4 regions of the uncultured Bacillus sp. genome follow, and region 3 is predicted to be linked to each of the others. Evidence: riboswitches for the same ligand, from Rfam matches in the RefSeq annotation. Region 3 holds a riboswitch; each other region holds the start of a gene.

Evidence for each region. A riboswitch is a leader RNA that binds a small molecule or an ion and turns the genes downstream of it on or off. The one in region 3 is predicted to bind S-adenosylmethionine.
Region 1: it holds a riboswitch for S-adenosylmethionine, as region 3 does, so the genes downstream of both, Q5C82_RS06560 (bifunctional homocysteine S-methyltransferase/methylenetetrahydrofolate reductase) here and mtnW (2,3-diketo-5-methylthiopentyl-1-phosphate enolase) in region 3, are expected to answer to the same signal.
Region 2: it holds a riboswitch for S-adenosylmethionine, as region 3 does, so the genes downstream of both, metI (cystathionine gamma-synthase/O-acetylhomoserine thiolyase) here and mtnW (2,3-diketo-5-methylthiopentyl-1-phosphate enolase) in region 3, are expected to answer to the same signal.
Region 4: it holds a riboswitch for S-adenosylmethionine, as region 3 does, so the genes downstream of both, Q5C82_RS02675 (5-methyltetrahydropteroyltriglutamate--homocysteine S-methyltransferase) here and mtnW (2,3-diketo-5-methylthiopentyl-1-phosphate enolase) in region 3, are expected to answer to the same signal.

Annotation. Positions count from the first base shown of each region.
Region 1 covers NZ_CATYRA010000003.1:147,099-154,411, reverse strand. The annotation lists gene Q5C82_RS06575 (MFS transporter) at 1-740, opposite strand, end outside; gene Q5C82_RS06570 (GNAT family N-acetyltransferase) at 853-1,710, opposite strand; gene Q5C82_RS06565 (GNAT family N-acetyltransferase) at 1,716-2,165, opposite strand; gene Q5C82_RS06560 (bifunctional homocysteine S-methyltransferase/methylenetetrahydrofolate reductase) at 2,257-4,095, opposite strand; SAM riboswitch class I at 4,186-4,303, opposite strand; gene Q5C82_RS06555 (YajQ family cyclic di-GMP-binding protein) at 4,411-4,902, opposite strand; partial or broken gene Q5C82_RS06550 (S1 RNA-binding domain-containing protein) at 5,001-5,898, shown strand; gene Q5C82_RS06545 (DUF3784 domain-containing protein) at 6,011-6,301, shown strand; gene Q5C82_RS06540 (DegV family protein) at 6,343-7,194, opposite strand.
Region 2 covers NZ_CATYRA010000003.1:72,859-80,171, forward strand. The annotation lists tRNA gene Q5C82_RS06105 (tRNA-Val) at 50-122, opposite strand; gene Q5C82_RS06110 (DUF819 family protein) at 296-1,486, shown strand; partial or broken gene Q5C82_RS06115 (GNAT family N-acetyltransferase) at 1,556-2,100, shown strand; gene metC (cystathionine beta-lyase) at 2,129-3,301, opposite strand; gene metI (cystathionine gamma-synthase/O-acetylhomoserine thiolyase) at 3,294-4,415, opposite strand; SAM riboswitch class I at 4,484-4,609, opposite strand; gene Q5C82_RS06130 (esterase family protein) at 4,777-5,499, shown strand; gene Q5C82_RS06135 (YjcG family protein) at 5,536-6,051, shown strand; gene Q5C82_RS06140 (GNAT family N-acetyltransferase) at 6,056-6,478, shown strand; gene Q5C82_RS06145 (hypothetical protein) at 6,552-6,806, opposite strand; gene Q5C82_RS06150 (ATP-dependent helicase) at 6,925-7,313, shown strand, end outside.
Region 3 covers NZ_CATYRA010000009.1:71,175-78,487, reverse strand. The annotation lists gene Q5C82_RS15320 (carbon-nitrogen family hydrolase) at 1-659, opposite strand, end outside; gene mtnE (methionine-glutamine aminotransferase) at 754-1,947, shown strand; SAM riboswitch class I at 1,989-2,089, shown strand; gene mtnW (2,3-diketo-5-methylthiopentyl-1-phosphate enolase) at 2,174-3,385, shown strand; gene mtnX (2-hydroxy-3-keto-5-methylthiopentenyl-1-phosphate phosphatase) at 3,382-4,089, shown strand; gene Q5C82_RS15300 (methylthioribulose 1-phosphate dehydratase) at 4,047-4,676, shown strand; gene mtnD (acireductone dioxygenase) at 4,691-5,227, shown strand; gene Q5C82_RS15290 (YkvA family protein) at 5,271-5,591, opposite strand; gene spo0E (aspartyl-phosphate phosphatase Spo0E) at 5,794-6,051, shown strand; gene Q5C82_RS15280 (hypothetical protein) at 6,137-6,568, shown strand; gene kinD (sporulation kinase KinD) at 6,596-7,313, opposite strand, start outside.
Region 4 covers NZ_CATYRA010000001.1:536,013-543,325, reverse strand. The annotation lists gene Q5C82_RS02700 (methyltransferase domain-containing protein) at 1-38, shown strand, start outside; gene Q5C82_RS02695 (GntP family permease) at 189-1,607, shown strand; gene Q5C82_RS02690 (CoA transferase subunit A) at 1,631-2,347, shown strand; gene Q5C82_RS02685 (3-oxoacid CoA-transferase subunit B) at 2,344-3,000, shown strand; gene Q5C82_RS02680 (3-hydroxybutyrate dehydrogenase) at 3,017-3,790, shown strand; gene Q5C82_RS02675 (5-methyltetrahydropteroyltriglutamate--homocysteine S-methyltransferase) at 3,842-4,978, opposite strand; SAM riboswitch class I at 5,056-5,162, opposite strand; gene Q5C82_RS02670 (5-methyltetrahydropteroyltriglutamate--homocysteine S-methyltransferase) at 5,231-6,364, opposite strand; SAM riboswitch class I at 6,448-6,554, opposite strand; gene Q5C82_RS02665 (LURP-one-related/scramblase family protein) at 6,621-7,109, opposite strand; gene Q5C82_RS02660 (hypothetical protein) at 7,285-7,313, opposite strand, start outside.

The DNA of each region.
Region 1 (7,313 bases), on a different contig from region 3:
GTTTTTTCTAAGACATCTGATAGATAAAACAGGATGCCGAATAAAGTAAACAGGCAGGTCGCCCCGGCTAAATAAGCGGTAAACAGCCATCTGCCTTCATGTTTAAAAACACTTAAGAGCCCTTTCGCATATTTTCCGATCGGGGGCGGTTCTTTTTCCTTTTTCTTTTCTTTAATAAAAATCCAAGTCAGCACAATTGAAATGATACAAAATACTGGGAAGGCAAAAAATGCGCCATACCAGACAAGCAGGGCGATAAGCGAGCCGATGATCGGCGAAAGCACTTTCCCCATGCCGTTTGAAGCTTCAACGAGGCCGAGCACCTTGCTTTCCTGGGCGCCTTTAAACAGATCCCCTGACAGTGCCATGGCGATCGGGCCGGTCCCGGCTGCCCCGATTCCCTGAAGCGCCCGTCCTGCCATGATCCAAGGGTACGCATTGTCAAAAAAACCTGCCGCAAACCCGGCTAATAAGCCGCCGGCACCATACAAAAATAAGCAAGGGATAATGATGACTTTCCTTGAGAATCGGTCAGCGAGATAACCGACAATCGGAATCGCAAACGCCGCAATCAAGGAAAATACTGTGATCACGAGACTGACTTGAAATTGTGATAAATGAAGTTCAGATTTCATTTTTGGCAAAATCGGAATAAGCATCGAGTTTCCAAGTGTTAATATTAAAGGGATTGAACCGATTGCGACAATCGTCATTCCGTTATTTTGTTTTGATGATTCCATCTCAGAGCACACTCCTTTTCTTCTGCTTAGAATGTCCCTGATAGCTTCGTTTATTCAACGTTTAGACAGTAAAAAAACCGAACAGAAAATACCTGTTCGGGAAAAAAGAGGATTAACCGAGAGCCTGTGAAATCAACGCATATAAGTGTCCATTTTGGATAGGAAGCTTCTTTTTCCGGTAAAGCATAAGCGGAGGCTCATCGTCTGCATGAAATCCCATTTCCATCAGCCTGCCATGCAAAGATGTGTGTTCACCCGGTATATCGATGCGCAACGGACCTTGTTTGCCGGCGGCCAGCCTGTTGATGAATTGTGCAGCCACGTCTGATGATGGGGCGATGATGGGGCCGAATTTCAGATTGGCAGGTGTCTGTACAGATAGGCCGTAGCCAATCAGATGTCCCTCATTGTTTCGGGCGATGACGCATTCCTCTGAAGTGGAAATAAGCTGCTGAAGAAGGTTTGTTCGATCTCCGCCAAAGGCAGCCAGATCGGCCGCGGCTAATTCTTGAAAGTCTTGTTCTCTAAAGGCCGTCAGTTCAGCATCAAGATGATCTTGGTTTTCAATCGGTTGAAAACGGTGACAGCTGTACTTTCGGACTGAACCCGCTGTTTGAAAACCCGCTTTCTCATAAAGCGGCAAACCTTCTTTTGTGGCGCAAAGCCTGATAGCGGTGCTTTCATCCGTTTGGCTGATACACGCGTTCACCATCCGCCGTCCGAGACCGAGCCGTTTGTATTCTTTGTCTACGATGACGAGTCCGATAGAGGCAAGACGGCCAAACAAAAACAAGCCGATGCAGGAAATAATGTCTCCGCGGACATTTTGATAACCGAAAAAGCGCCCCTGTTGGACAAGCAATGCCAGCTCTTGTTCGCCATAATCAGGCCACCCGGCTTGCCTGCAAAGCCGCAATAGTCCGGGGGTATGTTCTTCATTAAGCTCAATCAGCTCATCCATTACCTTCATACGGGTCACCTGCTTGTTCCGAATGTTTTGTACATGACAACATGAGTGCCGATGCCGGGAATCTCAAACGGTTCGCCAAGATCTTTCCAGCCAAGCTTTGCGTAGTAGCCTTTGACATGTTGTCTTGCATTGCACCAGACCGCCTGTACGCCTCTGTCTGCCAGTTTTTGCTCCGCATATTTGATCAGCGTGCTTCCGGCTTTTTGCTCGCGATATCCTTCAAGCGTCGCCATGCCTCTCAGCCGATATGCAGGGGATTCCGTTAATAATGGCTGATTTTGAGGGGAAAAAGAAGCGATGCTGATCAGCGTTCCTTCATAAAACACACCGAGATGAAAGGCGCCTTCCGCATGATCCTGTTCATATTTGCATTGTTCGATGGATTGATGGGGACGCAGGATGCGGTGCCGGATGTCGTAAGTATCTTCCGCAGAAATGGCTTTAACTTCGAGCATGATGTTCCTCCTCATAAACTGATTTTCTTTTATCGTAACACGAATTACATTGAAAAAGACCGCCCGATTGGCTCAGGCAGTCTTCTAGGTATTAATGCAAATAGATATTTTGGCGCTGCTCATCTTTTTGCTGAATGTACGAAGTGAGCTCGGCGGTTAAGTCAGATCTGAGAAAAGGCGTAATCAAGTAGATGCCGTTAAACAGCTCGCATGCCGTATCCAACAGGGAGCGTGCAATCGCAAGGCCTTCCGCTTTTTGTTTCTCTTTATCCTCGCCGGCGAGAGCCATTTTTTCGCGAATAGAGTCAGATAGCTTAATGCCCGGAATTTCATTGTGGATGAATTCAGCATTTCGGCTGCTTGTGAGCGGCATAATGCCGATATAGACCGGTGTCTTCAGATGCTTTGTTTCGTTATGGATATCGACAAGCTGCTGCTCGGAATAGACAGGCTGTGAAACAAAATAATCGGCGCCGCAATCTATTTTTTTCTCCAGCCGTTTTACCGCTTTATCCAGATGGCGGACGTTAGGATTAAATGCGGCGGCGACTGAGAAATTCGTTTTCTTGCCAAGCGGTTTTCCAGACAGGGACAGTCCTTCGTTGAATTGTTTGATCAGCCTGATTAAATCAAAGGATGTTAAATCATACACAGACGTCGCACCCGGAAAATCCCCGATCTTAGAAGGATCGCCGGTAATGGCCAGCACGTCATTCAGCCCTAACGTATCAAGGCCCATTAAATGTGACTGCAAGCCGATAATGTTTCGGTCACGGCACGTAATATGGACAAGGGAGCGCATATCGAGCTGTTGCTTCACAAGGGCGCCGCAGGCAACATTGCTGATCCGCGGAGTAGCCAGGGAATTGTCAGCGAGGGTCAGGGCGTCGATTCCCGCTTCTTTTAATTCAGCAGCGGCGGACAGAAATTTGTCAAAGCTCAATTTTTTTGGTGGATCCAGCTCTACGATAATGGAGCGTTTTTTCGCTGCGATCTCATTCAGGCCCGGTTCTGTCCGCTCATCCTGAACAGAAATGAATTCCTTAGGCCGGGTTTTGACTTCTTTATCTGTAATCGGAGCAAGCCCGCCAACCGCTTCCGCCATCGCCCGGATGTGATTCGGCGTGGTGCCGCAGCAGCCGCCGATAATCCGTGCGCCTTGCTTGCGGAATTCTGACGCGCTGTTTTGAAAATACGTGTCGTCTGTTTCATAGACGAGCCGGCCTTCTTCAAGCGAGGGAAGACTGCTGTTCGGATAAACTGATAAGAACACGTCATCAAAAATCGGCACTTCGCTAAGCGCTTCAATCATGTGATAAGGGCCGAGCCGGCAGTTAATGCCGACGATATCAGCCCCGAGATCCGCAATCGATCGCAATGCTTCAGAAAGCGGTGTTCCGTCCTGCAGTACACCTTGCTCATGCATGGAGACATTAAGCATAATCGGAAGGCTAGTCTCTTTGCGCGCGATTTTCAGCACTTCACGGGCTTCTTCCAAATCGTAATACGTTTCTAACAGCAGCCCATCCGGCTCTTCATGCAGCAGCAGGTACAGCTGTTCGCGAAAGCTGCGTTTGATTTCGTCAAGGCTGTACGCATTTTTATTAAAGGTGCGGATGCCGCCCATTGTCCCCAGCACGTACGCATCGCCTGCTGAAGCCCGCGCGATTTTTACCGCCTCCTGATTCATTTTTTTGATGTCATCCTCAAGCCCGTGTCTGGATAGTTTAATATAATTGGCCCCGTACGTATTTGTTTGAATGATGTTGGCTCCAGCCTCAACGTACGCTTTATGTATGCGCTGAATTTCCTCCGGCTTTGAAATGTTGAGCTCCTCAAAGCATCTGTCAATGCCATAGGAGTAGAGGAGCGTCCCCATGGCACCGTCACCGATTAACACCTGTTTTTGCAAATCTTCTAAAAGTCCCATTGTCTGCCTCCTTTATTCACATTCAGCAAGGAAAAAAGAGAAATAAAAAAAGTCCTCTTAAGAAGAAGACTTTGTCAGTGATTTTGTCTCTTCTTATCTTCCAAGCTGTTCGAGCTTGCTGGATTTAGCACCTTGGTCATGGCTGATTGCCATTACACCGGTTGCTGAAGCTTCGTCGGGCCAGTCCCTCTGCTTCTCTTGATAAGAACGGATATGAAATTTTTGTGTTCAGGAAGTGCTCTAAAGAAAACTGGCATTTTCCCTTTCTCCAAATTTACCGAAAATAAAGACAATAATCAATAGGATTCAGAAAATTTATCTGAAATTAATAAATTGAACGTCAATTGGCAGATCTGCGCCGCGTACTGCTGTGATGATCTGCTGCAGGTCATCCTTGTTTTTTCCAGTGACGCGCACTTGATCATCCTGCACTTGAGACTTTACTTTCAGTCCGGAATTTTTGATGATGGTATTGATTTTTTTGGCGTTGTCCTTGTCAATGCCTTGAACAAGCTTTGCACGCTGGCGCACCGTTCCGCCTGACGCGCTTTCAACCTTGCCGTAATCAATGTTTTTTGTCGGCACGTTTCGTTTAATCAATTTACTGACCAGCACATCTTTCAACTGGCTTAATTTAAATTCGTCATCAGAAACGAGGACAAGCTCCTCTTTATCTAAAGAAATGTCGCTTTTGCTTCCTTTAAAGTCATAGCGTGTGCTGATTTCTTTCAGTGCGATTTGGATCGCATTTAGCACTTCGGGCAATTCCACCTTGGATACAATATCAAATGAACTTTCTTTTGCCATAAGAAAACCTCCATAACATTTAACTTATGTGTTGATTATAGTAGAATAAAGAGAAACTTCCAACAGAACAAAGAATCAATTTGAGATGATTGGAAAAAATGTTAACAGAATCCGCAGAAAAATAAGCGGAACAGGAAGGACGATAGCATGAGACCAGGGCAGCAATTAACCTTGAGTATAGATCACCAAACTGACTTCGGTTACTTTTTAACCGACGGAGAAGATACGATTCTCTTACATAACAGTGAAATAACTGAGGATATCGAAGATAGGGATGAGGTAGAGGTCTTTATATACGTCGACCAGCAGGAAAGACTTGCGGCCACGATGAAAATTCCGGTCATCAGCGCTGATGAGTACGGCTGGGTCGAAGTGGTGGATAAAGTGGAAGATATGGGCGTTTTCGTTGATGTCGGCTTATCTAAGGACGCGCTTGTTGCAACTGAGCATTTGCCGCCATACGAGGATGTCTGGCCGCAAAAAGGGGATAAACTATACTGTATGCTGAAAGTGACGAACCGGGGGCGCATGTTTGCGAAACCAGCGCCGGAAGATATCATCAGCGAACTGTTTACCGACGCTTCAGAAGATCTGATGAATAAAGAGCTGTCAGGTACGGTGTACAGATTAATCGCAACGGGTTCATTCATCATCACAGACGACGGGATCCGCGGTTTTATCCATCCGTCAGAAAGAAAAGAAGAGCCAAGACTCGGCTCAAGAATCACGGGAAGGGTGATTCAAGTAAAAGAAGACGGTTCAGTGAACATGTCGCTGCTTCCGAGAAAACAGGATGCATTGTCTGTAGATGCCGAGTACATTTTGACGTATATGAGAACAAGAAACGGTGCTATGCCGTACAGCGACAAAAGCCAGCCTGACGATATCAGAGAACGGTTTAACATGAGCAAAGCCGCCTTTAAACGCGCGCTCGGCCATTTGATGAAAAACGGAAAAGTGTATCAGGAGAACGGATGGACATACGAGAAAAAATAGAAGGCCGTACAGGTCTTCTATTTTTTATATAAGAACTTCACAAATAAAATTCTGTTACGTATTATTAGGGGAGACAGATTGTTTTGTCAGTTAAAAGACAGGGGGAGCTTTTGTGGACATTCGCATCGATTTTTTATTGGTCTTGATTGCGATGCTTTTCTTTTGGATTGCTTATATGGCAGGAATAAAAAAGCAAACATGGATATTGTCTGGTTTCCGTGAGTCTCGGATACGTGACAAAGACCGTCTGGCTAGAATTGCGGGATACTTTTTTCTGAATTCAGGGATATTTATTCTTTTAAACGGTTTTATTTCATTCCAAGGACAAGATCAGCTGATTCCGCCAATGATTTTGGCATATGGAGTTGGCGTCATCATTTATGTAAACAAAAAAGTAATATAAAACCTCCAGCATATATCAAATATCTGGAGGTTTTTGTTTGCTCATTTTCTTAAAAAGAATACGGCTAATGTGCCGGGACCGGCATGTGAGCCGATCGTAGAACCGATTGAATGCATGATAATCTCTTTCGGATTGAACGTATCTTCAATCAAATTTTTCATGTCAATGGCTTTTTCTTCGTTCGCAGCGTAGCTGATCCCCACGGTTTGATTACCCCAATCATCACCGCGCTCTTTCATTAGTTCGATGATCCGTTTAAAAAGTTTTTTCTGCCCGCGAATTTTTTCTAGAGGCACAAGCTTGCCGTCCTCCATCTGAAGAAGCGGTTTAATATTCAGCAGACCGCCGACAAATGCGGATGTTTTGGAGATGCGGCCGCCTCTTGCAAGATATGTGAGGTCATCAACGGTAAAAATGTGCTCAAGCTGTTCGCAAAAGTTCTTTACAGACGTTTCAATTTCTTGTATTGTATTTCCGTTGATACAGAGATCGGCAGCATGCCGGACAGCCAGGCCGTATCCTAATGAAGCACATTTGGAATCAATGACCCGTAAATCGAAATCGGGGAATTCCTCCTTTACTTCATTGGCCATCATCACAGCTGTCTGATACGTGCCGGAGAGGCCTGAGGAAAAGGCAATGTAAAAAGCGGGATCACCTGTTTCGGCATATTGCAAAAACACATTTTTAATCGTTTGCGGTGAGGCTTGGGACGTCTTAGGCGTTTCTCCATTTTGCATCGCTTCAAATATTTGATCCGCATCAATCGTGACTGCATCCTCGAATTCTTTATCGCTGAGAGAGACTCTGAGCGGAATAAAGCCAATGCCGTTTTCTTCAAAATAAGAACGAGGCAAATCAGCGGCGCTGTCAGCGATGAGATGAACTGTCATATTGCTTCCCTTCTTTCCATTATCGCTCGTTATCATAAGAGTTAAGCCAACTATATCATATTAATTTGCCAAAATCGTGTTCAAATATTTGTTTTAAGGGAAAACATAATAAGAAGAAA
Region 2 (7,313 bases), on a different contig from region 3:
CAATAAACAAGCAAAGTAAAAAACCCTTGCTACGCAAGGGTTTAAGCTATGATTCCGACTGGGCTCGAACCAGCGACCTCTACCCTGTCAAGGTAGCGCTCTCCCAGCTGAGCTACGGAATCATGATATGTATGTGTTGCTGGGTATGTTGTTGTCTTTCTGACAAGTTCTATTATATAACCTTCCCTTCTATTCGTCAACTGCTTTTTCAGAAAAACTTTTTTTCGGACTTGCTGTTCCGTTCCTTGGCCATTATAATATGTCTTAATTTTCTAACAATAGGGGTGATGAGGTTTTGCATTCTTTGATTTCTTCTGATGATGTTTGGGTACTGTGGGGATTTATTGCGGTGTGGGCGGCAGTGAGCATCGGACTGGAGCAGCGCTTTAAGTGGGCGTCCGCTGTGTCCGGAGCTATCATTGCGCTTTTAGGTGCTATGGTGTTTACAAATATAGGAGTGCTTCCTGTTGAGTCGTCTGTATACGATACTGTGTGGTCTTATGTGGTGCCGCTGGCGATTCCTCTTTTGCTGTTTCAGATCAATGTGCGGCAGATTTTTAAGGAAAGCAGGCATTTGCTCTTTATTTTTCTGATTAGCTCCGCTGGCACTGTGCTTGGGAGCATCCTCTCTTTTTTTCTATTCAAACAGCATATTCCTTATCTAGATAAAATCGGCGGAATGATCAGCGCCTCTTATATCGGCGGCGGGATCAACTTTGCGGCGATGGCGGCAAAATTTGAGACGCCGGGGGAATATGTGTCGGCTACCGTTGTGGCAGATCATGTTATGATGGCGCTTTTGTTTTTTATATTAATCAGTATTCCTGCAGTTAAATGGTTTCAGCGGCATTATGCTATGCCGTTTGAAGAAAAAGTAAAAGCCGATGGAAAGAGCGGAAACAGTGCAGAAAGCTATTGGAAACGGAAGGACATTTCCTTAAAGGATATCGCTTTTAATGCCGGTGCTGCTTTTGCGCTTGTTGCGGTTAGTGTGAAGATTTCCGGCTTTTTTAAAAGCCTTTTTTCTCATCCCCTTTTGACCGGAACGCTTGGCGATCAGTATCTGATACTTACGTCTTTAACTGTTCTCATCATTTTTCTTTTCCCGCGTTTTTTTGAAAGGCTTAATGGATCTCAGGAGCTTGGAACCTTTTTGATTTATTTGTTTTTTGTAGTGATTGGCATTCCTGCAGATCTGCGCTTAATCGTTACCAATGCGCCTCTTATTCTATTATTTGTGTTTATCATTGCGATAAGCAACTTAACTATTTCCTTAGCCGTCGGAAAATTGTTCCGCGTGCGGCTTGAGGAAATTCTGCTCGCTGTCAACGCTGCGGTCGGGGGGCCAACGACCGCAGCTGCGATGGCAATTGCCAAGGGTTGGCGGGAGCTTGTCGCCCCGATCATGCTTGTCGGTACGCTCGGCTACTTAATTGGAAACTATGTCGGAACCTTTATGGGAAACTGGTTTTCTTCTTTCTTATAAAAAGGATTTTTGCAGTTTCCTGAGAATAATGTAAGAGGAATGCCAACATGAGAACGGAGAGATCAATGTATGTTAAAAGGAAATACAATTTATGTAAGACCCTTAGAAGTAAAGGATGCGGAAGAAAATCTGCGGCTGCAAAGCGAAAACCAAGATTTTTTCGAACAGTTCTCCATGATACGCGCAGACGATTATTATACGATTGAGGGTCAGAGAAAACGAATTAGAGAGTATCAGCAAAGACTGGAGAAGGATGAAGAGTATCATTTTGGCATTTTTGCAGCGTCAGATGATACATTAATCGGGACAGTTTCGCTCTTTCAAATCATCCGGGGGCGCTGCAAACTGCGTTCATCGGGTATTTTTTAGACAAAGCCCATAATGGAAAGGGCCTTATGACAGAGGCCGTCAAATTGATTGTTGATTTTGCGTTTCACGAATTGAAACTGCACCGTATTGAAGCCGGTGTGATGCCACGCAATCTCGGGTCCATGCGTGTATTGGAAAAAGCGGGATTTCATAAAGAGGGCATCGCCCGAAAAAATGTGAAAATCAACGGCGTTTGGGAGGATCATCAAGTCCTCGCGATTCTGAATCCTGATGATGAACAATAAAAGAAGCCGGGCCATCCCCGGCTTCGTTTTAACGAACCGCCACTGGCGCAATTTCTTTCAGCGCTTGTTCGAAATCACGTTCTAAATCATCTGCATGTTCGACTCCCACGCTAAGGCGAAGCAAGCCGTCTGTGATGCCGCGTTTTTCACGCTCTTCCTTAGGCATTGCCGCGTGTGACATCGTTGCCGGATAGGACAAAATCGATTCCACGGCGCCAAGACTTACAGCAAAGACCGGAAGTGATACATTCTCTACTAATTTCTTAACGGCCTCTTTGCTTTCAAGCTCAAAAGATAGCACGGCGCCCGCTCCCGTTGACTGGCTTTTATGGGTTTCGGCCCCCGGATGATCAGACAGCCCCGGATAATATACGCGTTTCACCGCCGGATGCTTCTGGAAAAATTCAGCAAGCCGCTGCGCTGTTTGGCTCGCTTTCTCTAAACGGACCTGTAATGTTTTTAATCCGCGCAGCACGAGCCAGCAATCTTGCACCCCTAGGACCGCGCCAAACGCGTTTTGCAGCTTATATAACTGCTTCCCAAGCTCATCATCCTTGACAGCAGCCAGGCCTGAGAGCACATCACTGTGTCCGCTCAAGAACTTTGTTGCACTGTGAAGCACAATATCCACGCCGAGATCAAGCGGCCGCTGCAGTGCAGGTGTCATGAATGTATTGTCCAAAAAGGTCAAACAGCCGTTTTCTTTTGCAAGCTGAACCACCGCTTGAATATCAGTAATCCCAAGTGTCGGATTTGAAGGTGTCTCCATATAAATGACCTTTGTATTCGGCTTGATATTCCGCGCCACTTCGTTACTATCCGTCATATCAACAAACGTGTGTTCAATGCCAAACCGGGTCAGCACCTCTGTTACCATGCGGAAGGTTCCTCCGTATACATCTTCTGTCACAAGAACGTGATCGCCCTGTGACAGAAGTAAAAATGCTGTTGAAATCGCAGCCATGCCTGAACTGAAAGCAAATCCTCTCGTTCCGCCTTCCAGTGCGGCAATTGTTTCTTCGAGAGCTGTTCTTGTCGGCGTTCCTGAGCGGCTGTAATCGTATGCGCCAAACTCTTCAAATGAAGATTGGTGAAAAGTCGATGCGTGCTGGATCGGTACACTGACCGCTCCTGTTGCGCCGTCTGTTTTAAATGGATTGTGCACGAGCTGGGTTTCCAGCGTCCAATTGTGATTACTCAAAAGAAACAGCTCCCTCTTTGACCTGACATAACGCTTGTTTTAGGTCTTCTTTTAAATCTTCCGCATGTTCAATTCCGACCGAAAAACGCAGCAAACGATTGCAGACCCCATTTGCGATGCGGATTTCTTCAGGAATATCCATGTGCGTCTGTGTGGCAGGGTATGTAATAAAGCTCTCCACCCCGCCGAGGCTTTCTGCGAAACAAATGGTCTTCAGCGCTTTTAAAAACGGGTTAACCCACTCTTCTTTTTGAAGACGGAAGGACAGCATGCCGCCTTTTCCGGGATACAGTACATCGGCAATTTCCTCCTGCTCTTCTAAAAACGCCGCAAGCCCCTGCGCGTTTGCCTGATGCTGGCGCATTCTGAGGCTCAGCGTTTTCATTCCTCTCATCAGAAGCCACGAATCAAACGGAGGCAGGACGGCGCCGATCGCATTTTGATGTTGAAACATTTCCTCACCAAGCTTTTCATCCTTTACAACGACAAGCCCCGCAAGCAGGTCGTTATGCCCTCCTAAATACTTGGTTGCACTGTGAATTACAATGTCTGCTCCCAGCTCAAGCGGCCGCTGCAAGACCGGTGTATAAAATGTATTATCAACGATCAGCAGAAGACCGTACTCTTTTGTAATCCGGGCGATCTTTTCAATGTCCGCCTCCTGCATAAGCGGATTTGTCGGTGTTTCTACAAACACAGCTTTTGTATTCGGCGTAATCTTAGAGCGTAAACAGTCCTCATCGCTGAAATCATCATAATGAAAGATCAATCCATATTTTTTCCATTCGTTTTCAAACAGACGGTACGTGCCGCCATATAGGTCCGATGAAACGATCAGTTCATCTCCGCTTTTAAACAGCGCCATAATCGTTTGGATGGCAGCCATTCCCGAACTGAAGGCAAGCCCTCTCGCTCCGTTTTCTAAGCTGGCGATCGCGTCCTCAACAAGCTGGCGTGTCGGATTTTTTGTGCGGACATAATCAAATCCGGTAGATTCTCCGATTCCTCTGTGGCGGTATGCTGTTGATAAATAAATAGGAGGACTCACTGTTCCCGTTACTTCGTCGCTTCGGTTCCCAATTTGGGCTAATTTCGTTTCAACGTGCTGTGACATATAGCTGACACCTTCCCTTTTCAAAATAAAAAACCCCTTCTTCATAAGAAGAAGGGGTTTAACGCTTCTTCTTATCTTCCAAGCATAAAAAACGCTTGCTGGATTTAGCACCTTGGCGTTTTGCACACATAGTGCAAAACAAGCCGGTTGCTGAGGTTTCTAAGGGCCAGTCCCTCCACCTCTCACGATAAGAAATATCGATTTCAATTTTCTGATTGTTTTATATTAGCGCAATTTGCAGTTTATTTCAACTCTTTTTTCTTCGAGTTCCGAACAGTTTAAAGAGAGAAATTTCTAATAATTCATGGTACAATAATGGAAAACAGCAAGAAAGTCTAGTGATGTCCTGGAGGAATGTATTATGGTACCGAAAAACGGCACAGTGCAAGAAAAGAAATTCTTTTCAAAAGAGCTTAACGAGGAAATGACATTGCTCGTTTATCTGCCGTCCAACTACTCCCCCCTTTATAAATACCATGTCATTATCGCGCAGGACGGCCACGATTATTTCAGGCTGGGGAGAATCGGCAGACAGGTCGAAGAATTGCTGTCCAAGCGAGAAATAGACCGGAGCATTATTATCGGTGTTCCTTATAAGGATGTAAAAGAGCGCAGAAAAACCTACCATCCGGAAGGCTCAAAATTTTCGGCGTATAAACGGTTCATCGCCCATGAGCTCGTTCCGTTTGCTGATGACGAGTATCCAACCTATCAAGTCGGCTACGGTCGGACGCTGATCGGTGATTCTCTCGGAGCGACCGTTTCTCTTATGACAGCGCTTGATTATCCGAATATGTTCGGAAATATCATCATGCAGTCTCCCTATGTTGACAAACATGTATTGGAAGCTGTGAAGCAGTCAGACGATATCACACACCTCTCTATTTATCACCAAATCGGAACAAAAGAAACTGACGTCCACACGACAGACGGAAACATTCTGGATTTTACAGAACCGAATCAGGAGCTGAAACAGCTGCTGGAGAAGAAGCTTTCCGATTATGATTTTGAACCATTTGACGGAGATCACAAATGGACATATTGGCAGCCTCTCATCACACCGGCGCTGAAAAAAATGCTTTAACACTCTATCATACTTTATTTCCAGGAGGGACATAATATGAAATACGGAATCGTTTTATTTCCATCAAAAAAACTCCAAGACCTTGCGAACTCTTACAGAAAGCGCTATGACCCGAGCTATTCCCTAATCCCGCCCCATTTGACGCTGAGAGCATCGTTTGAATGTGAAGAGGAGAAAGCGGATCAGCTTGTTTCACATCTGAGAAACATCGCAAAGGAGTCCCATCCGGTCGTTCTCAAAATGACAAAATACAGCTCATTTGCGCCTGTCAATAATGTCATTTACATCAAAGCAGAGCCGACGGAAGAATTAAAAACACTCAATGAAAAGTTATACACCGGTGTGTTGGCTGGTGAACAGGAATATAATTTCGTTCCGCATGTGACGGTCGGCCAAAATCTTTCCGACGATGAGCATTCAGATGTGCTGGGACAATTAAAAATGCAGGAAGTGTCGCATGAAGAAATCGTTGATCGTTTCCACTTGCTTTACCAGCTGGAAAATGGATCGTGGACAGTATATGAAACCTTCTTGCTAGGCGGAGGAGAATAATCCTTTGGAAGCAGTTATCGCAAAAAATGAAGAACAAATGAAAGATGCATTTCATGTAAGAGAAGAAGTCTTTGTCAAAGAACAAAACGTACCTGCTGAAGAAGAAATTGACGAACTTGAAAATGAGTCGGAGCATATCGTCGTGTATGACGGCGCAAAGCCTGTCGGCGCCGGAAGATGGCGTATGAAGGACGGCTACGGCAAGTTAGAACGGATTTGCGTATTGAAAAGCCATCGCTCCTCCGGTGTCGGCGGCATCATTATGAAGGCACTCGAAAAAGCGGCGGCAGACGGCGGCGCTTCCGGTTTCATTTTAAACGCGCAAACGCAGGCTGTGCCGTTTTACAAAAAACGCGGGTATCGCGTGCTTTCTGAAAAAGAATTTCTCGATGCCGGCATTCCCCATTTACAAATGATTAAGGACTAAACAGCATCCGGGTCTATCGAGATCCGGATTTTTTCCGCACATTAAAAACCGTTCTCTGTATGTGAACGGTTTTTTATACATATCGATTAATATAAGTACCCATTCCTTTTTCTCGCAATCTCTTATAAAGAGAGCGCTTACGTTTTGTCTCGTTTACTTTTCTTTCAGCGGCCGTTTGATTCTCCTGCTGCTTTTCAAGTTCCTTGTATACCCGCTGAAACGAGACATAGTTGATTTTTTCGGTTCCGGCGTAATCCTGCTTGTGTCCAATCGTTCTATTTGCATATTGAGCGTATTGCTGGTTCTGAATTTGACCTGCATATATCATACGATACCCACCCCTCTGCTGTTCCTTTTCCCTTAAACTTACTTTTTGAAACACGTTTCTTTTGATATGATAGTCTTTGTCTGTAATGAACACCTTTTTTGATTGGGAGGATCCCTTTTTGAAATGCGCCCGACTGAATGATCGAACTATACATTTACATACATATTCGAGAGAACATTACCAATTCCTCTTTGAAGAAGGAATAAAAGGACATTTATTTTGTTCTCATTGCGGAAAACCCGTTTTGTTAAGGCTCAACATTGCCGATCCACCGGAGTTTATCCACCGCCAGCCAGGCCATTTTCCTGCATGTGAGGAGGCCTGTGAAACGAAACCCGCTAACGAAGAGAAAAAAGAAGACTATCAGGAATCCGGTGTCTTTCGTTTGCCCAAGGGAAAAGCGATCGCTGCTGACTCGTCTCCAGCTGTCACGGAATGGAAGCGGCCGAGAAGCATTAAACCCGGAACACCATTTGCACAAAAAACAATAGAACCTGATACGAGTCT
Region 3 (7,313 bases):
CGTCCCCAAGGGTCAATAATCAGGCTATGCCCGGCAAATTCATTATCTTGATTTGAACCGGTACAATTGCAGGCAGCGACAAAGCATTGATTTTCAATGGCCCGGGCAATAAGCAGGCTTTTCCAATGATCAAGACGGGGCAGGGGCCATTCCGCAGAAATGAACAGCACGTTAGCGCCTTTTGTCGTATGTTTTCTGATCCATTCCGGAAAACGGATATCATAACAGATCAGTCCTGAGCTTTTGACGCCTTCAAGCTCGAAGTATCCATCCTCGGAACCGGCTGATAAATACACATGCTCATCCATCAGCTGAAAAAGATGGGCTTTGCTGTACTCTTTAATGATTCGTCCTTCCTTATCTGCGATGAACATTGTATTATAAACATCAGAACCCTTTCTGACAGCAACAGATCCTGCGACAATATGAACCCCGTGTTTTTTTGCGGTTTTTTGCAGCCAGCTCTGAGCAGAATGCCCGTCTTCATCAGCGAGCTTATCAAGGTTGGCCAAGTCATATCCGGTCGTCCATAATTCAGGAAGAACAAGAACATCAGCATGTTTGCTTTCTTTTTCAATCAAAAATTCAGCCTTTTTTATATTTTCCGAAGGTTTACCGTATGAAATATCAAATTGAAGACAAGATATCGTCCATTTCATCTTTTTAACACCCCAAATTTTTCTTTACTTTTTTCATTTAACCATATATGATGATGGACTATCATTTCAAGATTTTTTTAGAAGGTGAGAATAGATGAAATTTGAACAGTCTCATGTATTGAAGGAATTGCCTAAACAATTCTTCGCTTCTTTGGTGCAGAAAGTGAACCGAAAGCTCTCAGAAGGACACGACGTTATCAATCTCGGACAGGGAAATCCGGATCAGCCGACTCCGGAACATATCGTCGAGGAAATGAAACGAGCCGTTGCTGATCCTGAAAATCATAAATATTCGTCTTTTCGCGGCTCATACAGCCTGAAATCAGCCGCAGCAGCATTTTATAAGCGAGAATACGGCATTGATCTTGACCCAGAAACTGAAGTCGCTGTATTATTCGGCGGGAAAGCCGGTCTGGTCGAGCTCCCGCAATGCTTGTTGAATCCAGGTGATACGATTTTAGTTCCGGATCCGGGCTATCCTGATTACTGGTCAGGTGTTACACTTGCGAAAGCGAAGATGGAAATGATGCCGCTCGTAAAGGATAGGGCGTTTCTTCCTGATTACAGCAGTATCGCCGCTGAAGTGAGGGAACAGGCGAAATTGATGTATTTGAATTATCCGAATAATCCGACTGGGGCTGTTGCTACCTCCGAGTTTTTTGAAGAAACCGTGAGTTTTGCGAAAGAGAACGGAATCTGTGTCGTTCACGATTTTGCTTACGGCGCTGTAGGATTTGACGGCTGCAAGCCGTTAAGCTTTTTGCAGACTGAAGGTGCGAAGGATATCGGAATTGAAATTTACACGCTGTCAAAAACGTATAACATGGCAGGGTGGCGGGTCGGCTTCGCTGTCGGTAACGCTTCGGTCATTGAAGCGATCAATCTTTATCAAGACCATATGTTTGTCAGTCTTTTCAGAGCGACTCAGGAGGCTGCAACGAAGGCACTGCTAGCTGATCAGACGTGTGTAGCGGAGCAAAATGCCCGATATGAGAGCAGGCGAAACGCTTGGATTGCGGCATGCCGGGAAATCGGCTGGGATGTGACAGCTCCTGCAGGTTCATTTTTTGCATGGCTGCCTGTGCCTGAAGACTATACTTCCGAGCAGTTCTCAGACCTTTTGCTCGAAAAAGCGAATGTGGCGGTTGCGGCTGGAAACGGCTTCGGTGAATATGGCGAGGGCTACGTCAGAGTCGGACTGCTGACAAGTGAAGAAAGACTCAAAGAAGCCGCTTATCGAATTGGGAAGCTGAACCTGTTTACCCAAAAAAGCATTGACAAGATCTGATAACGATGGGATAATTCAAAATAATTTATAAAATCTATATTTTCTTATCAAGAGCAGGCAGAGGGACGAGCCCGATGAAGCCCGGCAACCGACTTATAAAGCACGGTGCTAATTCTTGCAGCTGGCGGCTGAGAGATAAGATTCGGACGAGAAACGAAACCTCTTTAGACGCGATTGCTGTTTGAAGAGGTTTTTTTATATGGATGAAAATGAAAGGAGCTCTGGCATGAGTGAGTTAATAGCAACTTATCTCCTGACCGAACCGGGAGCCGATACAGAGAAGAAAGCAGAACAAATCGCAACAGGATTGACAGTAGGCTCATGGACAGATCTGCCCCTTGTGAAACATGAGCAAATGCAAAAGCACAAGGGACGGGTGATAAGGGTAGAGGAAAGAGAGGGAACTCCTGCAAAACAAGCGGTGATCACAATTGCCTATCCTGAAATCAATTTCTCTCAGGATATTCCGGCTTTGCTGACAACAGTGTTTGGCAAGCTGTCGCTGGACGGAAAAATCAAATTACTCGACCTTCACTTCTCTGAAGCATTTAAGTGCACGCTGCCGGGACCGAAGTTTGGTGTATACGGCATTCGGAAGCTGCTGGGAGAGTTTGAGAGACCGCTGTTAATGAGCATATTTAAAGGGGTTATCGGAAGGGACCTGAGTGATATTAAAGAACAGCTCAGACAGCAGGCGCTGGGCGGAGTTGATTTGATTAAGGACGATGAAATTTTCTTTGAGACAGGTCTGGCGCCTTTTGAAACAAGAATTACAGAAGGAAAGCAAATATTGAAAGAAACGTATGAGCAAACCGGGCATAAAACGCTGTATGCGGTCAATTTGACTGGACGTACGGCTGATCTGAAAGACAAAGCGAGACGCGCTGCCGAATTGGGAGCGGATGCGCTTTTGTTTAATGTCTTCGCTTACGGCTTGGACGTCATGCAAAGCCTAGCGGAAGATCCTGAAATCGCAATCCCGATTATGGCACATCCAGCTGTCAGCGGGGCGTTTACGTCTTCTCCGTTCTACGGATTTTCTCACGCTCTTTTGCTCGGAAAATTGAACCGGTATTGCGGTGCTGACTTTAGTCTCTTCCCATCTCCATACGGTTCGGTTGCGCTTCCAAAAGAAGATGCGCTGGCGATTCACGAAGAATGTGTGAGAGAGGATGCCTTTAACCAAACATTTGCCGTTCCGTCAGCAGGCATTCATCCCGGTATGGTTCCACTTTTAATGCGGGATTTCGGTATAGATCATATTATTAACGCCGGGGGAGGCGTACACGGACATCCGAACGGTGCCCAAGGCGGGGGCAAAGCGTTCAGAGCCATAATTGATGCGGTCTTAGAAGCCCAGCCGATAGATGAAAAAGCTGAACAATGCAAGGATCTAAAGCTTGCCCTTGATAAATGGGGAAAGGTTGAAGCTGTATGACGACTCGAAAGCCTTTAATTATTTGTGATTTTGACGGAACCATCACGATGAACGACAACATTATAAGCATCATGAAAACATTTGCTCCACCGGAGTGGACGGCATTAAAAGACGGCGTATTATCCAAAACGCTGTCGATAAAGGAAGGTGTCGGACGGATGTTCGGCCTTCTGCCAAGCAGATTAAAAGAAGAGATTACAAGATATGTATTGGAAGATGCAAAAATTAGGGAAGGCTTTCGGGAATTTGTAGCGTTTGTCAAGGAGCATGAGCTTCCGTTTTATATCGTAAGCGGAGGAATGGACTTTTTTGTGTATCCTTTGCTTGAAGGCATTGTGGAGAAAGACCATATTTATTGCAACCATGCTTCATTTGACAGTGACTATATTCATATTGACTGGCCTCATTCTTGCAAAGGGACTTGCAGAAATCAATGCGGGTGCTGCAAGCCGTCAGTGATACATGAACTCGCTGAACCGAACCAATATATCATCATGATCGGTGATTCGGTTACAGATGTGGAGGCGGCAAAGCTGTCTGACCTTTGCTTTGCAAGGGATTATTTATTAAACGAATGCCGGGAGCGGAACCTGAATTATCTCCCGTATCAAGATTTTTATGAGATAAGAAAAGATATTGAGAATGTAACGGAGGTACAGGAATGGCTGCAAAACAAGAACGCTGGAGAGAACTTGCTGAAGTAAAACGGGAATTGGCAGAAAGAGATTGGTTTCCGGCGACTAGCGGCAATCTGTCTATTAAGGTTTCTGATGAGCCTTTAACATTTCTTGTAACCGCAAGCGGAAAAGATAAACGAAAAGAAACGGATGAAGATTTTCTGCTGGTGGATCTAAACGGAGAGCCGGCCGAAAGCGGGCATTCTCTGAAACCGTCAGCGGAAACGCTTTTGCATACACATTTGTACAACAAAACCAATGCCGGATGCTGCCTGCATGTTCATACGGTAAACAATAATGTGATCTCAGAGCTATACGGAGATCAAAAGAAAATCACATTCAGAGGCCAGGAAATAATAAAAGCGCTCGGCTTGTGGGAAGAGAATGCAGAAGTGACCATTCCGATCATTGAAAATCCGGCTCATATTCCGACGCTCGCGGCACTGTTTGCGGAAGAGATTTCAGAAGATTCAGGAGCTGTTCTGATCCGAAATCACGGTATTACCGCTTGGGGAAGAACAGCATTTGAAGCAAAAAAAGTACTTGAAGCATATGAATTTTTGTTCAGCTACCATTTGAAATTGAAAACACTCCAGCACCAGCTGGTTAAATAAAAGGAGGAACTGAAATGGCAACAATTCGTATTCATGATGAGGCAAATACAACGATTGAAAATCAAGAGGAAGTAGCAAGTTTTCTGGACAGTCAAGAGGTTATTTATGAGCAATGGGATATCGCGAAGCTCCCGGAACAGCTTTCAGAGAAATATGATCTGACAGAAGAAGAAAAACAGCAAATCCTTAATACCTTTGAAACTGAAATTAAAGATATCTCAGCCCGCCGCGGATACAAAGCACAGGATGTTATTTCTTTGTCAGACAGCAATCCGAAACTTGATGAACTGCTTGAGAACTTTAAAAGAGAGCATCACCATACAGACGATGAGGTCCGTTTTATCGTAAGCGGACACGGCATTTTTGTCATTCAGGGCAAGGATGGCACGTTTTTTGATGTCCGTTTAAACCCTGGAGATTTAATCTCCGTGCCTGAAAATATTCGCCATTACTTCACACTCCAGGAGGACCGCAAAGTTGTCGCGGTAAGAATCTTTGTCACAACTGAAGGCTGGGTTCCAATTTATGAAAAAGACAGCGTGAATCAATAAGCAGGATAAGCCCCGTTCGAAGAAAGAACGGGGCTTTTTATATTTATTGCAAACGCCATTTTTCATATTGTGACATTTCTTTTTTAATCAGCATCCAAATCAAACCTAAAACAGCTGCATCGTCAATGATCCCAAGACCAAGTATAACATCTGGAATGATATCGAGCGGCATGGCGATATATAAGATGGCAGCAGTTAGAAGAAAAAGCGTTTTAACCTGGGAACGGGGATAGTCACCGTTTCTCCAATCGCGAAGCATCTGAAAAAAAATAGTGATGTACTGGATACATTTTTTTCGGTTTTTTCTTTTTAACATCGCTTTTCCGCCTGCAGCTCCGAGAATCATTGCTTTCTTTTTCTTCATCGGGCATACCTCCTGTCTGACGGCGTGTTTAAGATATTCTTCACCTGGGTATTGTTCTTCTAATCCTATCAATATATCTATTATACCTGAAAAAATAACTTATTTAATGAAAATATGTTTACAAATAAAGTATAATCTGTAATAATGCACAATAACCCAATCAAACTTGTTTCCTATTTCTTAGCGGCGAGGGGTGAAGTGAATGGGCGGTTCTTCTGAACAAGAAAGATTGTTGGTGTCTATTGATGAAAAAAGAAAGTTAATGATAGATGCCGCTAGAAAGCAGGGATTTACAGGGCATGACACGATCAGACACAGTCAGGAGCTGGATTGTTTAATAAATGAATATCACCAGCTCATGCAAGAAAACGAACATTCTCAAGGGATTCAAGGCCTTGTTAAGAAATTAGGCTTGTGGCCCCGCAGAGATGTTATGCCAGCATATGATGCAAATAAATAGTGGCACTATCAAATGCATATATAAAGAGAGAGCTTTTCAGAAGCGCTCTTTTTTTCTGGAAAAATTCATATGAAAGAGGGAACTGATGAAAGAACTGGCGATTCTCATTACTGAAATGGTCAATCAATTTCATGACGCTTTTATTTCATTATGCGGAATGTTTGGCATTCATTTAACCGACAAAGAGATGCATTTTTGGGTGATCGGCATTTTTGGCATAATCTTTTTTGGCGTCACACACGCTGTGTTTACATGGCTTTCTAAATGGAGCATGACAGCCTTGTCCTTTATCTACACCGTTACAGTGATCATTGTTATCGTTTTTGCGATTGAAATTCAGCAAAAAGTGACGGGGAGAGGGAATATGGAGTTTTTAGATGCCACGGAAGGTTTAAAGGGTTTTTTAGTATTCTTTATGTTCTTTTTGCTTCTGAAATTGCTGTTCCGCTTCATCAAAATACTCTTTTGTGGCAGAACAGCAAGCAAGTCGACTGGCAATGCCCGGTCACGAAGATAAAAAACCCTCCTGACACGGTCAGGGGGGCTATGAAGCGGATACGGGGAGGGTGATCGTCACCTCTGTGCCTCTTCGCACTTCACTTTCGATATGAATAGAGCCACCGTACATCAGAACGATCCGTTTACATACGACAAGGCCGAGACCGGTTCCTTTTTCTTTAGAAGTAACAAAGGGAAGGAAGATATGATCCAGCATTTCCTGAGAAATCCCTTCACCGTTATCCACAACTTTGATAATGGCTTTTTTATCCAAAGCTCCCAGGGAGATCGTCAGTTTGCCTCCTTCAGGCATTGACTCGAGGCCATTTTTTGCTACATTTAAAATCACTTGTTTAATATGATCTTTGGTACATTTTACGAGTAAAGGCTGCTCAGTTAAATACTGTAATTCGACTTCAACATTGTATAGGTTGCCCTCAGAATAGATGATCGGCATAATTTCACCGATAATATCCTGAAGCGAGTTCAGCTCCCATTTTTCAGCTGTCGGCTTGCCGAGAACGAGAAACTCACTCACAATTTGATTAATGCGCTTTATCTCTTGTTCGATAATGGAGAAGTAAAGCTGATCTTCTTCACCTTTATATTTCTTTTGCAACAGCTGAATAAAGCCGCTTATGCCGGTGAGCGGGTTACGGATTTCATGGGCTGTGCTGGCAGCAAGCGTTCCGATCAGCTCTAATTTTTGCGCCTCATTTTCTGAGCGCTCCAGCTGTGTCTGCCGCTTCAGCAAATAATACAGC
Region 4 (7,313 bases), on a different contig from region 3:
TTACGGTTGATGTCGATATCTTAATAGGAATGAAATGAATGGCAGAGGAAAGCTCCGAAAAAAGGAGCTTTCCTTTTTTAATCGGAATAGTTGGCCCCCGCTTCCCGTACATATGGAAAGGGGACGGAAACGGCCGATGCGGAGAGTCTTTGTAAACGCTTTCTGATCCGTGGAAATGAGGGATGTGTGTGGAACTGATCATCATTCTATTGGCGTTAGGCTTGCTGATGTTTACGGCGTATCGGGGATTTTCTGTCATTTTGTTTGCGCCGATTTGCGCGTTATTTGCGGTGCTGCTGACAGATCCAAGCCATGTGCTTCCTTTTTTCTCATCGATTTTTATGGAGAAGATGGCGGGTTTTATTAAGCTGTATTTCCCGGTATTTTTGCTTGGTGCGATTTTTGGAAAAGTTGTTGAAATGTCCGGGCTTGCGGCATCAATTGCGAAAACGATTGTCAGGCTTGTCGGGGCAAAAAGAGCGATACTTGCAATTGTGCTGATGGGCGCTATCTTGACGTACAGCGGCGTCAGCCTGTTTGTTGTCGTGTTTGCCGTATATCCGTTTGCGAAAAATCTGTTCCGAGAAGCAAACATACCGAAACGCCTCATCCCGGGAACGATTGCTTTAGGTGCTTTTACGTTTACGATGGACGCACTTCCGGGGACGCCGCAAATTCAAAATGTCATCCCGACGACGTTTTTCAAAACAGACATTTATGCCGCACCTTGGCTTGGCTTGATCGGCGCAGCGATTGTGCTGACAGCGGGCATGATGTATTTGGAATCGAGGCGGAAAAAAGCGCAGACATCCGGCGAAGGCTACGGCGGTTTTGATTCGGAGAATACTGCTGCTCTTGAATCGTCTGAGTTCACGGCCGAACCAGACAAAAGCCCGGTACAGCATGCACTTGCCTTTGTCCCGCTTATACTCGTCGGTGCAGTGAATAAATGTTTCACCATATACCTTCCAAAGTGGTATCCGAATGGATTTGATTTTTCATCGATCGGATTAAAGGAGTTCGGCAAGCTTGATATTTCTTCAGCGGCTGCCATTTGGTCGGTGGAGCTCGCTCTGGTAATTGGCATCATCACAACGATTTTATTTGATTGGAGAAGAGTGCTTGCCCAAATGAAAGATGGGCTGAATGAAGGGATCGGCGGCGCCTTGCTGGCATCTATGAATACGGGTGTCGAGTATGGTTTCGGCGGCGTTATCGCCGCGCTGCCGGGATTTCACAAGCTGAGCAGCGGAATCTCGCACACCTTTACCGATCCGCTTGTGAACGGGGCCGTCACGACAACTGCGCTGGCGGGGATCACCGGGTCGGCTTCAGGAGGTATGGGCATTGCACTAAGCGCGATGTCGGATCAATACTTGCAGGCGATTCATGCTTACAACATTCCGCCAGAAGTGATGCATCGGATCATATCGATGGCATCAGGCGGCATGGATACACTGCCGCATAATGGCGCTGTCATCACGCTTCTGGCCGTGACAGGACTGACTCACCGGCAATCGTATCGGGATATTTTTGCGATCACCCTCATCAAAACGGCTGCCGTATTTGCTGTGATTGCGATTTACAGCCTGACTGGTCTAGTGTAAGAGAAAACGAAAGGGGCATCAATATGGGAAAAGTACTGTCATCAAGTAAGGAAGCTGCGGAACTGATTCATGATGGAGATACACTGATCGCAGGAGGGTTCGGGCTGTGCGGCATTCCTGAACAGCTCATTTTGGCGATAAGAAATCAGGGAGTAAAGGATTTAACCGTTGTCAGCAACAATTGCGGAGTTGATGACTGGGGGCTCGGTTTGCTTTTGGCTAATAGACAAATCAAAAAAATGATCGCATCCTATGTCGGTGAAAATAAAATTTTTGAGCGGCAGTTTTTAAGCGGAGAGCTTGAGGTTGAACTTGTTCCCCAAGGAACGCTCGCTGAGAGAATTCGTGCAGGCGGCGCAGGCATACCGGGATTTTACACGGCAACAGGCGTTGGTACTTCAATAGCAGAGGGAAAAGAACATAAAACGTTCGACGGCCGGACTTATGTGCTGGAGCGAGGCATCACCGGCGACGTGGCGATCGTTAAAGCGTGGAAAGCGGACACCATGGGGAATTTGGTTTTTCGGAAAACGGCGAGAAATTTCAATCCCGTTGCCGCCATGGCAGGCAATATTACGATTGCCGAGGCGGAAGAAATCGTGGAAGCGGGAGAGCTAGACCCAGATCACATCCATACACCGGGAATTTACGTACAACATGTGGTGCTTGGCGCGAGCCATGAAAAACGGATTGAAAAGCGAACAGTCCGACAAGCGGCGGGAAAGGGTGAGGCGAAATGAAGGAAGCGAGAAAACGAATGGTCAAACGCGCTGTACAAGAAATCAAGGATGGCATGAACGTCAATCTTGGGATTGGAATGCCAACGCTTGTCGCAAATGAGATACCCGATGGCGTTCACGTCATGCTTCAGTCAGAAAACGGCTTGCTCGGGATCGGTCCGTATCCTGTGGAAGGAACGGAAGACGCGGATTTGATCAATGCAGGAAAGGAAACAATCACTGAAGTGACGGGCGCTTCCTATTTTGACAGCGCTGAGTCATTCGCAATGATAAGAGGCGGGCATATCGATTTGGCTATCCTTGGCGGCATGGAAGTTTCTGAGCAGGGCGATTTGGCCAATTGGATGATCCCAGGGAAAATGGTAAAAGGGATGGGCGGCGCTATGGATCTCGTCAACGGGGCGAAACGGATCGTTGTCATCATGGAACATGTCAATAAACATGGTGAGTCAAAGGTGAAAAAAACATGCTCGCTTCCGCTGACAGGCCAGAAAGTCGTACACAGGCTGATTACGGATTTGGCTGTTTTTGATTTTGATAACGGCCCCATGACACTGTCTGAACTTCAGGAAGGTGTCACAATTGAAGAGGTTTATGAAAAAACAGAAGCTGATTTCGCTGTAAGCCAGTCTGTGATCAAACAAAATTCTTAATGGGAAGGTGTTTGACATGAAAAAACAAGTCGCCTTGGTGACTGGGGCAGCCGGCGGAATCGGATTCGAAATCGCGAGGGAGTTCGCCCGTGAAGGAGCTAGCGTCATCGTTTCGGACCTTCATCAGGAAGCATGCGAAAAGGCCGCTTCCAAGCTTGCAGAAGAAGGTTTTGACGCAGCAGCCATTCCGTGTGATGTGACAAAGGAAGCGCAAGTCGCTGATACGGTAAACGCCATCCAAAAACGATACAGCCGCTTGGATATTTTGGTGAACAATGCCGGTATTCAGCACATCGCCCCGATTGAAGAGTTTCCAACAGAAACCTTTGAACAGCTGATCAAAGTCATGCTGACGGCGCCCTTCATCGCGATGAAGCATGTTTTTCCGATCATGAAAAAACAGAAGTTTGGCAGAATCATTAATATCTCGTCTGTTAATGGTTTAGTCGGCTTTGCGGGAAAATCCGCTTATAATAGCGCTAAGCACGGTGTCATTGGACTGACAAAGGTCGGGGCGCTGGAAGGCGCGCCCCACGGCATTACAGTCAACGCGCTCTGTCCGGGATATGTCGATACAAAGCTTGTCCGCAATCAGCTGAGCGATCTTTCAAAAACGAGAAATGTCCCTTACGACTCCGTGCTTGAACAGGTCATTTTCCCGCTTGTGCCGCAAAAACGATTGCTTTCCGTCAAGGAAATCGCGGATTATGCGGTGTTTTTGGCAAGCGAGAAAGCAAAGGGTATCACCGGGCAGGCTGTCGTCCTTGATGGGGGCTACACCGCTCAATAACATAAAAAACACACTTGCTCCGCCAGGGAATCAAGTGTGTTTTTTCTTTGCTTATTTCCAAACATCGTTAGCGATCTCAACCACATGGCGAAGCTTCGCCCATTGCTGTTCTTCAGTCAGCTTGTTGCCTTCCTCAGTTGAAGCGAATCCGCATTGAGGGCTGAGGCAAAGCTGGTCTAAGCTCACATAGCGGGACGCTTCTTCGATACGGCGTTTTACATCGTCTGGATGTTCAAGCTCACCGAATTTAGATGTCACTAAGCCAAGGACAAGCTGAAGATCAGAGCGCTTCACATAACGGAGTGGTTCAAATCCGCCTGAGCGTGAATCATCATACTCTAGGAAAAGCCCGTCCAGGTTCAAGCCGTCAAAAATGGTTTCGGCTGCTGCGTCATAGCCGCCTTCCGCTGTCCAAGTGGACTGGAAGTTGCCGCGGCAAATATGCATTGTTACGGTCAAGTCATCCGGACGGTCTGCAATCGCGTCGTTAATGGATTTCGCAAACAGCTGGCGAAGCTCGTCAGGCGTTGTTCCGAACGCTTCGATTTGTTTTAAGCCTTTTTCAGATAAGAAAACAGCCCATGCTGTATCATCAAGCTGGAGGTAGCGGCAGCCTCTGTCATAAAACGCTTGAATCGCTTTTTTATATGCTTTGGATACATCGTGCTGGAAAAGGTGATAGTCGTTTTTGTATGCGTCCTTTTCCAGCTTTCCGCGGAAAAACAGCATATTCGGGCTTGGGATCGTCATCTTTGGCGTAGCGTCACCGGCAATGCTATGGAGAAATGAGTAATCTTCAAGCATTGGGTGAGTTGAAAAGTCGATATCACCGGTGACTTTTATGCCTCGTGCTTTTGTCTGTACATTATGGAATTGAATGCCCTGCTCAGGAGTAAACGGCTCAACGCCATCCAGGTTTTCCAGGAAATCAAAATGCCACCATGCTCTGCGGAATTCACCGTCTGTCACGACGTTCAGGCCGGTTTCCTTCTGTTTTTCCACAATGCGGATGATTTCATCGTTTTCGATTTGGCGAAGCTGCTCAGCCGTAATCTCGCCGGCCGCTTTTTGCAGCCGCGCTTTTTTAACAGGCTCAGATCTCAGCAGGCTTCCAACTTGATCCGCGTGAAACGGCGGTTTTTTTCTTTGAAGTGATTTTTGTTCTGCGGGTGTTGTTTGTTGTGGCATGTTGTCCATTCCTTCTTTCCATTCGAATATAAAAAAGCTCTTCCTTTGGATAAGGAAGAGCTTGTGTGACAATCTCAACCTTATCTTCAAGAGCAATCATTGCTCTAAAGGATTTAGCACCATTCTGTTAAACAGCGGTTGCCGGGTATCGCAGGGCCAGTCCCTCCACCTCTCTTGATAAGGAAAACCTTTTTATGAAATTTTCTGATAGCATATATTATTCACACTTTTTTCGTTTCTGTCAATGATAGATTATCTCCACACATCGTTGGCGATGTCGATGACATGGCGCAGCTTCGCCCATTGCTGCTCCTCTGTCAAAAGATTTCCTTCTTCAGTAGAGGCGAAACCGCACTGCGGGCTGAGGCACAGCTGATCCAGGCTGACAAAGCGTGCCGCTTCATTGATTCGGCGTTTCACATCCTCAGGATTTTCAAGCTCACCGTATTTGGATGTAATCAAGCCAAGCACAATTTGCAGATTTTTGCGTTTCACGAAACGGAGCGGATCAAAATTTCCGGAGCGGTCATCATCGTATTCTAAGAACAGCCCATCCAGATTTAAGCCGTCCAAAATTATTTCCGCTACAGCATCGTAGCCTCCTGATGCCGCCCAAGTTGAACGGAAGTTGCCGCGGCAAATGTGCATCGTGATTGCTAAATCATCAGGACGGTCTGCTACTGCATCGTTAATCGTTTTGGCGAATAAGGCAGGCAATGTTTCTGGATCACCGCCAAGCGCCCGGACGACCTCTCTGCCTTTTTCCTCAAAGAAGAGAGACCATGACGTATCATCAAGCTGAAGATAGCGGCATCCAGCATCATAGAAGGCTTTAATTGCTTTTTTGTACGTTTGGGCCAGATCATGAAAATATTCCTCTTGGTCGTCATAAATCCCTTTATCCGCCTTTTCACCGAAAAACAGCATATTCGGGCTCGGAATCGTCAATTTTGGTGTCGCGTCGCCGGCGATCTCATGTAAAAATTGATAATCGGCAAGCGCTGGGTGGCTCGTAAAATCGAGTTTTCCCGTCACTTTGATGCTGCGTGCTTTTGTTTTCGCATGATGGAACTGAATCCCTTCAGCCGGGATGAACGCTTCTACACCGTCAAGCCCTTCCAGGAAATCGTAATGCCACCAAGATCGGCGGAATTCCCCATCTGTTACCACATCGAGGCCGATTTCTTTTTGTTTTTCTACAATGCGAGTGATTTCTTGATTTTCGATATCACGAAGCTGATCCGCAGTGATCTCGCCGGCTGCTTTTTTTTGCCGGGCTTCTTTCACCGGAGCAGATCTCAGTAAACTGCCGACATGATCGGCACGGAAAGGAGCTTTGCGTTGTTTTTCTGTTTTTTGTCCTGCAACATTTGTTTGTTGAGCCATGTCATTCGCCTCTTTTCTGAAATGTGTTGAGCATAAAAAAGCTCTCCCTTTGAGTAAGGAAGAGCTTGAATGATCAAATCTCCGCCTCATCTGCAAGAACGCAATGTTCTAAAGGATTTAGCACCATTCTGTATGAAACAGCGGTTGCCGGGTATCATAGGGCCAGTCCCTCCACCTCTCTTGATAAGGTACATCTTCATATTCAGATTTCAATTATCTTAATATTATTACTTTTGACTCAATTGTCAACAATTTTTTAGAAAATACTTTCATCTTCGTCGTTATATAATACCATATCAAGCACGATAGCAATGGCTGTACAGATCAGCACATCTTCCTCGTTTGCAATCTGCAAATGATAGGAATCACCCCAGCTGAGCCACTTTTTGCTCACTGACATACGGACATTCTCCCCGTCCGTCAGTTGAAATTCATCCTTCCACAAGTCACCGTCAATTTCCCAGTTAAGCTTGGAAATTTCAAATTTCGGTTTGAAAAACGTTAATTTCTTCGCCACTTCACAAACTGTTTCCCCGCCAATTGAAATCTCGTATCGCGGCAATACAGACATTACTTTTTGTTCGATAGAAACGAGTGTTTTTCCGGATGAATCTGTCATTTGTAGCGAGTCTCCTAACGAAAAGAATCGGCCCTCGACCTTGAAAGCCTCTTGTTCATCTCGGTCATAAATGTGAAATGCATCTTTAAACGAGAACATTTTTTGTTTCATAAATAGTTCGATCATTGCTGAAATCTCCTTTTGGATTTGCCTTGTAAGAGATTACGGACAGGCGGCAAAAAGGTTTCAAGTTCCAAATCTAGTGATCAGAAACCCTGCTGATTGTTTTCCCGAGTAATAAATGTTTCTAAAATTGAAAAAGGCTGCATGATTCAGCAGCCTTTTCGTTTGAAATATAGGATTAGGAAAGATGCATCCGGCGTTTTTGGC